DNA from 2 places in the Mesorhizobium sp. B4-1-4 genome. Region 2 is predicted to be linked to the other one. Evidence: predicted binding sites of a transcription regulator. Region 2 holds the regulator's gene; the other holds the start of a gene.
The links. The regulator PhoB, encoded in region 2, activates phosphate uptake and scavenging genes when phosphate is short. The targets are predictions, from matches to a motif close to TGTCATNNANCTGTCAT.
Positions count from the first base shown of each region.

Region 1: the regulator PhoB is predicted to act here: its motif matches at 3,553-3,569, upstream of FJW03_RS28260 (ceramide glucosyltransferase).

Region 1 is NZ_CP083950.1:5,894,150-5,899,925, forward strand. It holds gene FJW03_RS28240 (aspartate aminotransferase family protein) at 1-759, shown strand, start outside; gene argF (ornithine carbamoyltransferase) at 777-1,688, shown strand; gene FJW03_RS28250 (Hsp33 family molecular chaperone) at 1,830-2,864, shown strand; gene apaG (Co2+/Mg2+ efflux protein ApaG) at 3,057-3,449, opposite strand; gene FJW03_RS28260 (ceramide glucosyltransferase) at 3,667-4,818, shown strand; gene FJW03_RS28265 (O-succinylhomoserine sulfhydrylase) at 4,853-5,776, opposite strand, start outside.
Region 2 is NZ_CP083950.1:4,407,261-4,413,036, reverse strand. It holds gene pstS (phosphate ABC transporter substrate-binding protein PstS) at 1-212, shown strand, start outside; gene pstC (phosphate ABC transporter permease subunit PstC) at 277-1,266, shown strand; gene pstA (phosphate ABC transporter permease PstA) at 1,270-2,121, shown strand; gene pstB (phosphate ABC transporter ATP-binding protein PstB) at 2,118-2,921, shown strand; gene phoU (phosphate signaling complex protein PhoU) at 2,947-3,654, shown strand; gene phoB (phosphate regulon transcriptional regulator PhoB) at 3,770-4,459, shown strand; gene FJW03_RS21140 (ROK family protein) at 4,472-5,716, opposite strand.

The DNA of each region.
Region 1 (5,776 bases), 1.5 Mb from region 2:
GAAGGGTTCGGACCCAAGGTCGAAGGCTTCGACCAGGTCGGCTTCGACGACATCGATGCCGCCGAAAAGGCGATTACGCCTGAGACCGCCGCGATCCTGATCGAGCCGGTGCAAGGCGAGGGCGGCATCCGCCCGGTGCCGGTGCAATCGCTGAAGCGGCTGCGTCAGCTTTGCGACCAGCACGGGCTGCTGTTGATCTATGACGAGGTTCAGTGCGGCATTGGCCGCACCGGAAAACTGTTCGCGCATGAATGGTCAGGCGTCACCCCCGATATCATGGCGATCGCCAAGGGCATTGGCGGCGGCTTCCCGATGGGTGCCTGCCTTGCCACCGACGAGGCGGTTGTCGGCATGACCGCTGGCGTGCACGGCACGACCTTCGGTGGCAACCCGCTGGCCATGGCGGTCGGCAACGCCGTGCTCGACGTCGTGCTGGAAGACGGCTTCCTCGAGGACGTCCAGCGCAAGGCGCTGCTGATGAAGCAGGGACTTGCCGCGATCGCCGACGAGTTTCCCGAAGTCATCGAAGGCATTAGGGGCACCGGCCTGATGCTCGGCATCAAATGCGCCATGCCCAACACCAAGGTCAACACGGCGCTGCGCGACCAGCATTTGCTGGCGGTTCCGGCCGGCGACAACGTCATCCGCCTGCTGCCGCCGCTTACCGTCACAGACGCCGAGATCCACGACGCGCTCAATCGCATCCGCGCTGGTGCCAAAGGCCTGGCGGATGCCATTGCCGTGGCCGCCGCGAAGTAATCCCGGAACCATTGCTGATGTCAGTTCGCCACTTCACCGACCTTTCCGCCGTTTCCGAAGGCGACCTGCGCTTCATGTTGACGGATGCGGTGGCGCGCAAGGCGCGCCTCAAGGCGGGCGATCGGTCGAAGCCGCTCGAAGGCAAGGTGCTGGCCATGATCTTCGACAAGCCGTCGACGCGCACGCGCGTCTCCTTCGATGTCGGCATGCGCCAGCTTGGCGGCGAGACGATCATGCTGACCGGCACCGAGATGCAGCTCGGCCGTTCCGAGACCATCGCCGACACCGCCAAGGTGCTGTCGCGCTATGTCGATGCCATCATGATCCGCACCACCTCGCATGAGCGGCTGCTGGAGTTGACCGAGAATGCCACTGTTCCAGTGATCAACGGCCTGACCGACGACACCCATCCTTGCCAGCTGATGGCCGATATCATGACCTTCGAGGAGCATCGCGGTCCGGTTGCCGGCAAGACCATCGCCTGGACCGGCGACGGCAACAATGTGCTGCATTCGCTGCTCGAAGCGTCGGCGCGTTTCCGCTTCAATCTGAATATCGCAGTGCCCGAGGGCAGCGATCCGTTCGAAAGATATGTCGACTGGTCAAAGGCCAATGGCGGCAGGATCAGCTTCGCCCGCTCGGCCGAAGAAGCCGTCGACCAGGCGGATTGCGTGGTCACCGACAGCTGGGTGTCGATGGGCCAGGAGCATCGTGCACGCGGCCACAACGTCTTCCTGCCCTATCAGGTCAATGCGGCGCTGATGGCCAAGGCAAAGCCGGACGCCCTGTTCATGCATTGCCTGCCGGCGCATCGCGGCGAGGAAGTGACCGACGAGGTCATGGACGGGCCGCATTCGGTGGTCTTCGACGAGGCCGAGAACCGGCTTCATGCCCAGAAGGCCGTGCTCGCCTGGTGTCTTGGTGCTTGAAGTGTCTTGGTGCTCGAAGTGTCTGGACGTTTGAAGTGTCATGGCGCTGGTCTGGGCGCTTGATCCGCGGGGGCGCGATCCCTATCTGCGCCGCATCACGCAAATCAAGCGCGTTTGGACGCATGTGCCCACCGGGGCCGCATGGCCGCGCCCTGGAGCTTTGTCATGTTGGAAACCCATCAAGTGACTGAACATCACCCCAAACTCGGCGAGTTCGGCTACGCTGGCGACGACCATGTCGTGCCTTTCGAAGTCGGTCCGCTCGACGTACGCGGCCGCACGGTGCAACTCGGGCCGATGCTCGACGCCATCCTCGGCCGCCATGACTATCCCGAGCCGGTTGCCCGCCTGCTCGCAGAAGCCTGTGTGCTCACGGTGCTGCTCGGCACCTCGCTCAAATTCGAGGGCAAATTCATCCTGCAGACCCGCACCGACGGGCCGGTCGACATGCTGGTGGCGGATTTTTCCACGCCCTCGGCGCTGCGCGCCTACGCGCGCTTCGATGCGGATCGGCTCGAGGCACTGGTCGCGGCAGGCGAGACGTCCCAGCAGACGCTGCTTGGCAGCGGCGTGCTGGCGCTGACCATCGACCAGGGCGCCCATACGCAACGCTATCAGGGCATCGTCCAGCTCGACGGCGAAACGCTGGAAGACGCGGCACGCACCTATTTCCGCCAGTCGGAACAGATTCCGACCGACATCAGTCTCTCCGTGGCCAAGCTGCTGACGCCCGGCGTCGGCGGCACGCGCGAGCAGTGGCGTGCCGGCGGCATCCTGGCGCAGTTCCTGCCGCAGGCGTCCGAGCGCATGCGCGTCCCGGACCTGCATGGCGGCGATGGCGATCCGCGCGAGGAGATCCATGATCCCACGGACAATTCCTGGCAGGAATTGCTGGCGCTGCTCGGCACCATCGAACCGACGGAACTGATCGATCCCACGATCGGCGCCGAGCGGCTGCTTTACAGGCTGTTCCACGAGCACGGCGTGCGCGTCTTCGGCGGCGTCCCCGTCGCCGACCAGTGCTCATGCTCCAGGGACAAGATCCGCGGCATCCTCGAGGGCTTCTCCGCGCAGGAGATCAGGGACAGCACCGAGGACGGCGGCATCCATGTCGCCTGCGAATTCTGCTCGAAGCAATATGACTTCGACCCAGCGGAATTCGCGGCGGCGAAGTGAAATACCGGCCTTCTCCCCTTTCACGGGAAGAAGGTGCCGGCAGGCGGATGAGGGCAGCGCAACCTTCGGCAGTGATCGCGCGGATCCACTCAGCGCTTGTATGTTCTCACGAGCCGCCGCCCTCATTGCCCTGCCGGGGATTTCTCCCCGTATAGCGACGCCATCGCAGCGGACCTCGCCAATCGCCGAGGTCTAATTCACGGTCCGCTTTGTCCCCGGCAGGTCGAGCGAGAAGGCGGGGATGGCGATGTCGAACGTCTCGCCGCGTTTGTTGCGCATCGTGTAGTGCCCGACCATGATCCCTGACGGCGTCGAGAGCGGGCAGCCGGACGTGTATTGATAGCTGTCGCCGGGGTTGAGTTCGGGCTGGTCCCCGACAACGCCCGGCCCGCGCACCTCCTCGACCCGGCCCGCTCCGTCGGTGATGTGCCAATAGCGCGACAGAAGCTGCACGAACTCGTCCGACTGGTTGTCGATCGTTATCTGATAGCCCCAGACGTAGCGGTTCTCCGAAGGGTCCGAACGATCCTCGAGATAGAACGGCCTGACCTGCACTTCGATGTTGCGCGTGACGGCGCGGTACATGAGCGGCTCCAAAACAATCCGGTACCTTTCGGCGCTCCCAGCGAGCAGGTCAACGTGCGCGTCTTGTCGCGCGTGACCCTGAAAGGCAGGTGGCGGCAAAGAATGTCATTTAAGTGACACATGACGATGGTGGTGTGCGCGCACGGGCGACTCGGCGCTCTGCCGACCTGTTGAAACGGCCGTCACGCGCCGTCTTTTCTGGAGTAACCAGATATCGATGGAACTCACTCTCATAGCCGCCTCGCTCTCGACCGCACTCATCCTTTCAAATGCCGCCAGCATTGCGCTCGCTACCTCACAGCTGAAACGGCGCACCACGATCGCACCGCCAGCCGGCAGATCGCTGCCGGTGTCGATTATCGTACCATCGCGTGGCGTCGAGCCGTTCACGCACGAGACACTGGAGCGCGCCTTCTCGCTCGACTGGCCGCGCTATGAACTGATCTTCTGTGTCGCCCATGCCGACGATCCGGTGGTCACGCTGATCCGTGCCGCCATGGGGCGCTTTCCCAAAGTGCCAGCCCGCCTGTTGATCGGCGATGATCGGATCAGCGCCAATCCCAAGCTCAACAATTGCGTCAAGGGCTGGGAAGCGGCGCGCCACAACTGGGTCATTCTTGCCGATTCCAACGTGCTGATGCCGAGGGACTACATTCAGCATTTGATGGCGGCATGGCGGCCGGATACCGGCCTTGTCTGCTCGACGCCGATCGGTTCGCGGCCCGATGGCTTCTGGGCTGAGGTCGAATGCGCCTTTCTCAACACGCTGCAGGCGCGCTGGCAATATGCCGGCGAGGCGCTTGGGCTAGGCTTTGCCCAGGGCAAGAGCATGCTGTGGAACAAGCCCATGCTGGATGCCAATGGCGGCATTCGCGCGCTGGCCGCCGAGATCGCCGAGGACGCCGCCGCGACCAAGCTGGTGAACGGGCTTGGCCTGCGCGTCAATCTCGTTGCCGCGCCTTTCGAGCAGCCGCTCGGCCGGCGCACGCTTGGCGAGATCTGGTCGCGCCAGGCCCGCTGGGCTCGCCTGCGCCGCGTCACCTTCCCGCTGTTCTTCGCGCCTGAAATCCTGACTGGTGCCGTGGTGCCGCTGCTGCTTGCGCTGGCCGCGGCGGCAAGCGCCGGCTTCAGCCTGCCGCTCACGGCCATCGCCGTTTTGGCGGCCTTCTACCTTCCGGAATGTGCCCTGGCCTGGTCCAAGGGCTGGTACCTGTCATCGCGCATCGTCGCGGCGATCATGGTGCGCGACCTCATCCTGCCGGCGATGTGGGCACGTGGCTGGCTCGGCGGCGCCATCGACTGGCGCGGCAATGCGATGACCATCGGCACCAAGGCGACCGAACTGGAGGAGACGCCGTCGAGCGCCTGATAGCCCCGTGCATGAAGCCCCGCGTAGGCAGGCCTTACTTGGTCGCCTGCAACGCCTGCGCGATGTCTTCCAGAAGGTCGTCGGTATCCTCAAGGCCGACCGACAGCCTGAGCGTACCTGGCCCGATGCCGAGTTCGGCGCGGGCCTCGTCCGTCAGGTTCTTGTGGGTGGTCGTCGCCGGATGCGTGATCAGGCTCTTGGCATCGCCGAGATTGTTCGAGATCAGCACGATGTCGAGCGCGTTCTGCAAGGCGAAAGCCGCCTGCTTGCCGCCCTTGACGTCGAGGCAGATCAGCGTCGAGCCGCCCGACATCTGCTTCTTGACGATATCCGCCTGCGGATGGTCGGCGCGGCCGGGATAGATCACGCGGGCGATCTGCGGCTGCTCGGCGAGGAAGTCGGCGATCTTGCCGGCGCTTTCCGTCTGTTGGCGCACGCGCAGCGGCAGCGTCTCCAGGCCCTTCAGCAGCGTCCAGGCATTGAAGGGCGACAGGCTGGGGCCGGTATGGCGGAAATAGTCGTGCAGGTTCTTGTCGATCCACTCCTTGTCCGACAGGATCACGCCGCCCAGACAGCGGCCCTGGCCGTCGATGTGCTTGGTCGCCGAATAGACAACGATGTGGGCGCCGAGCTGCAGCGGCTTCTGCTGCAAGGGCGTGGCGAAGACATTGTCGACGACAAGCCGTGCGCCGATCGAATTGGCGAGCCCGGCGACAGCCGCGATGTCGACCACTTCCAGCGTCGGATTGGTCGGGCTTTCCAGGAAGAACAGCTTGGTGTTCGGCTTCACCGCCTTTTCCCAGTTGGCGATCTCGGTGCCGTCGACCAGCGTCGCCTCGATGCCGTAGCGCGGCGCCAGCGTCTCGACCACCCAGCGGCAGGAGCCGAACAGCGCGCGCGCCGCCACGATATGATCACCAGCCTTGACGCTGCACAGAAGCGCGGCCGTCACCGCCGC
Region 2 (5,776 bases):
CGACCTGGATCCTGCTGTACAAGAAGCCCGATGACGCCGCGGCGACCAGCGAAGCGCTCAAGTTCTTTGCCTGGTCCTATGCGAAGGGCGACAAGATGGCGGGTGAACTGGACTACGTTCCGATGCCGGACAAGGTCGTCAAGAGCGTCGAGGAAATGTGGAGCAAGGACATCGTCGGCAGCGACGGCAAGTCGCTCTACGCCGCCAAGTAACTCTCTTTGTCGAAGGGAGGACGCCTTTGGCGTCCTCCCATTTCTTTCGAATACGAGGGGCTAGATGACCACCGTTTCAGAAGCTACGCCGTTATCGAGCGTCATGCGGTCCAGGGATGCGACAGTGCGGCGCTTCGCCTTCACGGACATGGTGTTTCGGGAGGCTACACGCTCTTCTGCCGTCCTCGTCCTGCTCATCCTCAGCGGCGTCGCCATCTCGTTGTTTGCCGGCTCATGGGAAGCCCTGTCTAAGTTCGGCTTTTCCTTCCTGACGACCGAGGCATGGAACCCGGTCACCGAGAATTTCGGCGCCCTGTCGCCGATCTACGGCACCATCGTCACGTCAGCCATCGCAATTCTGATCGCCGTTCCCATCGGCATCGGCATCGCCGTCTTTCTTACCGAACTTTGCCCGCGGCCGCTGCGGCGCCCGATCGGCATCGCCGTCGAGCTTCTGGCCGGCATCCCTTCGATCATCTACGGCATCTGGGGCCTGTTCGTGTTCGCACCGTTCCTGCAGACGACGATACAGCCTTTCATCATCGACATCTTTCACAACGTGCCCGGGCTCTCCAGCCTGTTCGCCGGCCCGCCCTATGGCATCGGCCTACTGACGTCGTCGCTGATCCTGGCCATCATGGTGCTGCCGTTCATCACCTCGATCACCAAGGACGTGTTCGACACAGTGCCGGCGGTGCTGAAGGAATCGGCCTACGGCATCGGCTGCACAACCTGGGAAGTCACGCGGCGCGTGGTCATTCCCTACACCCGTGTCGGCATTATGGGCGGCGTTATGCTCGGCCTCGGCCGCGCGCTCGGCGAAACCATGGCGGTGACCTTCGTCATCGGCAACGCGCATCGTATCAGCGCCTCGCTGTTCGCGCCGGCGACGACGATCTCCGCGACGATCGCCAACGAATTCACCGAAGCCGACGGCCAACTCTACACCTCTTCACTGGTGGCGCTCGGCCTGATCCTCTTCGTCATCACCTTCATTATCCTTGCCATCGCACGCTATATGCTGATGCGCATCGACGCCCGCACGGGAGCCTGACCAATGTCGACGTCCCTGGCACTCCACAACAGACGCAAGAGAAGGAACGGCGTGATGATGGCGCTCTGCGTCGTCGCCGCCGGCATCGGCCTTGCCTGGCTGGCGCTGATCCTCGGCGCCCTGGTCTACAAGGGCCTGTCCGGCGTTTCGCTGGCGGTCTTCACCGAGATGACGCCACCGCCCGGCGATGCCGGCGGCCTGCTCAACGCCATCTATGGCAGCGTCGTGATGACCGTCATCGGCGTCATCGTCGGCACGCCGATCGGTGTGCTGGCCGGTACTTACATGGCCGAATACGGACGCTTCTCGAAGCTGACCACGGTGGTGCGTTTCATCAACGACATCCTGCTGTCGGCGCCGTCGATCGTTATCGGCCTGTTCGTCTATGAATTGCTGGTGCGGCCGATGGGGCACTTCTCCGCCATCGCCGGCGCCGTCGCGCTGGCCATCCTGGTCATCCCGGTCGTGGTGCGCACCACAGAGGACATGCTCAACCTGGTGCCGAACGCCTTGCGCGAGGCAGGCACCGCGATCGGCGCACCGCGCTGGGTGGTCATCCGCTCTGTCGCCTATCGTGCGGCACTCTCCGGCATCGTCACCGGCATATTGCTGGCCATCGCCCGCATCTCCGGCGAGACGGCGCCGCTGCTCTTCACCGCGCTCAACAACCAGTTCTGGTCAAGCAATCTCAACGCGCCGATGGCCAGCCTGCCTGTCACCATTTTCCAGTTCGCTCTCAGCCCTTACGAGGAATGGCAGCAGCTGGCGTGGACCGGCGCACTTATAATCACCCTAACGGTTCTCGGGCTGAGCATCTTCGCCCGCAGCCTTACCGGACGCAGAGAGGACAGATGAAACCGATGTTGTCCACCGATTTGAACGTGGCCGAGGCTGCCGTGGAAAAGGCCAAGATCGAGGTCAAGAACCTCAATTTCTACTATGGCCAGTCGAAGGCGCTGAAGGACATCAGCCTGTCGCTGCCCGAGCGCAGTGTCACCGCCTTCATCGGCCCTTCGGGCTGCGGGAAGTCGACGCTGCTGCGCGTCTTCAACCGCATCTACGAGCTCTACCCGAGGCAGAGCGCCGAGGGTCAGGTGCTGCTTGACGGCCGGAACATTCTCGACCGCTCGCAGGACCTCAACCTGCTGCGCACCAAGATCGGCATGGTGTTCCAGAAGCCGACGCCGTTTCCGATGTCGATCTATGAAAACATCGCGTTCGGCGTCAGGCTCTATGAGAAGATCAGCAAGGCCGAGATGGACGGCCGTGTCGAGCAGGCGCTGAAGCGCGCGGCTCTGTGGACCGAGGTCAAGGACAAGCTCAACGCCAGCGGCCTCAGCCTTTCGGGCGGCCAGCAGCAGCGTCTTTGCATCGCCCGCACCGTGGCGGTGAAGCCGGAGGTCATCCTGCTCGACGAGCCGGCATCGGCGCTCGACCCGCTGTCGACCGCCAAGATCGAGGAATTGATCGACGAGCTGCAAGCCGACTACACGATCGTCATCGTCACCCACAACATGCAGCAGGCGGCGCGCGTGTCGCGCCAGACGGCTTTCATGTATCTGGGCGAGCTGGTCGAGTTCGATCGTACGGAGAAGATCTTCACATCGCCCCGCGAGAAGCGCACGCAGGACTATATCACCGGCCGCTTCGGCTGATCTCACGCATACGAGGACCAGGATCATGGCCGAACACACAGTCGCTTCTTTCGACGAGGATCTCGGACAGATCAGCAGGCTGATCAGCGACATGGGCGATCTCGCCAGCTCGATGGTCGGCGGCGCCACCAAGGCGCTGCTGAACTCCGACAACGCGCTGGCACAGCGCGTTGTCTCCGACGACGTCATCATGGACGCGCGCCAGCGCGAACTCGACGACCGCGCCATCACGCTGATCGCCAAGCGCCAGCCGATGGCCGACGATCTGCGGCATGTCGTCGGGTCGATCCGCATGGCCGGCGACCTCGAACGCATTGGCGACCTTGCCAAGAACATCGCCAAGCGCGTCGGTACGGTCGGCCTGTCCACCACGCCGCGCGACCTGTCGCATTCCATCGACGCCATGGCGCAGCTGGTGCTGATCCAGGTGCAGGGCGTGATCGAGGAGTATGCGGCGCACGATGCCGAAGCCCTCGCCAAGCTGCGCGCCGATGACGAACGTATCGACGTCAAATACACCTCCGTGTTCCGCGAACTTCTCACCTACATGATGGAGGATCCGCGCAACATCACGGCTTGCACGCATCTGTTGTTCTGCGCCAAGAATCTCGAGCGCATCGGCGACCATGTGACCAACATCGCCGAGAATGCCTACTATGTGCTGACCGGTACGCAGTTGCCCGCGAATCGTCCGAAGCAGGACGAAACGGCGATGTCGGCGCCGGCGGCTTGATCGTCAGAGCGGTTCACCGTTTTACGGAAAACCGCTCTCTCTCTTGTTTCCATGCAATTCCGGACGGAAAACCGCTTCACACTTTTCCTGGAATTGCCTTAGAGGTGACCAGTCGATGATCGCGCCACGCATCATGGTGGTGGAGGATGAGGAGCCACTCGGCGTGCTCCTCCGCTACAATCTGGAATCGGAAGGCTACCAGGTCGAGGTGGTCCCGCGCGGCGACGAGGCGGAGATTCGCCTGCAGGAGAACGTCCCCGACCTCCTGGTGCTCGACTGGATGGTGCCGGCTGTGTCCGGCATCGAACTCTGTCGCCGGCTAAGGATGCGGCCCGAGACCGAGCGGCTGCCGATCATCATGCTGACGGCGCGCGGCGAGGAAAGCGACCGCGTGCGCGGCCTTTCGACCGGCGCCGACGATTATCTGGTCAAGCCGTTCTCGACACCGGAATTCATGGCCAGGGTCAAGGCGCTGCTGCGCCGCGCCAAGCCGGAAGTGCTGTCCAGCGTGCTCAAGGTGGGCGACATCGTGCTCGACCGCGAATCACATCGCGTCTACCGCAAGAAGAGCGAGATCCGGCTCGGGCCGACCGAATTCCGCCTGCTCGAATTCATGATGCGTCATCCCGGCCGGGTGTTCTCGCGCAGCCAGCTGCTCGACAATGTCTGGGGGGAGACGATCTATATCGACGAGCGCACGGTGGACGTGCATGTCGGCCGGTTGCGCAAGGCGGTCAATAACGGCCGCATGCCCGACGTCATCCGCACCATTCGTGGTGCGGGGTATGCAATCCGCGAGGATTGAGCGCGACTTTATTCAGGCCACGTTCTTCCCGGAGCCGGCTTTCGCCTGCATGCCCGGCGCGAAAATCTCCTGGTCGACGAAGGTCAGCGCCCGCATGGCGCAGCCCTCGCGGATCAGCGGCAACTCGTTGGGCTCGGTGTCGAAGGAAATCGATTTCGAGTGCTGGCCGCCGGCGGTCTGGGCGATGGCCTCGCGCAATGCCGGCTCGATCAGGTCGAAGGCGGCGGCGCTGACGCCGACCATGGCGACGGGGGCGGGATCGATCAGCGCGAACAGGCTGCCGAGGCCGTAGCCCAGCGCCTCGCCGGCCCTGCGGTAGGCCTCGCGCTCGGGCCCGTCCGTTTGCCGCGCCGTCGCCGCCAGCGCCCGCATCTGCGCGTCGCTGACATCGGCGACCGGCTCGGTGTCCTCGCTGAGCTGCCTGGCGTTGCGCCAGATGGCGTAATTGCCGGCATAGGCTTCGACGCAGCCGCGCCGCCCGCAGCGGCAGAGCGCGCCGCCTGGCCGATGGATCATGTGGCCGAATTCGCCGCCCGAGGAATGGGTGCCGGTGAAGAGCTCGCCCTTCAGCACCAGGCCCATGCCGATACCGTGCGAAAGGAGAATGGCGATGAAGTCGTCGCGGTAACGCTCCGGATCGCGCCAGCGCAGCGCCACCGCCATCATGTTGCAGTCATTCTCCACGGTGGCGGGGATGCCGAACTCGGCTTCGAGTATGTCGGCGAAGGCGATGTCGGTCTGCGGCGTGATGGGCGACCACAGCATTGCCCGGGCATCGGTGTCGGTGATGCCCTGGATCGCCAGCGCGATGCGGGCGACGCTGCGCACGTCGAGGTCGGGATCCTCCAGGCGCCGCCGCACGATGGCGACGCATTCGCCGATCAGTGCATCGCGCGACATGGTCAGCGTGTCCAGCCGGCGCTGTTCCTCTGATATGACCTGGCCGGCATAGTCGATGACGGCGACGGACAGGAAATTCAGCGACAGCACCACGGTCATCACCGTTGCGGCTTCCGGATTGAGGCCAAGCCCGACCTGCGGCCTGCCGCGTTTGAGCGCGCCGGCCTCGCTCGGCTTGCCTTCGGCCAGGATACCTTCGCCGATCAGATCGGAGGAAATCGCCGATATGGTGGAGTGGCTGAGGCCGGTGGTCGCGGCGATTTCGGTGCGCGAGGGCTGGCCGGCCCGGCGCACGGCCGCAATCACCATTGCGCGGTTGCGCCGGCGCAGATCGTCGTGGCGGATTCCGACCGACATGCCTTTCCAATATCCTCCCGGTCGCCGCGGCTCGTCGTGCCCCTCGAACACTGCGGCAAC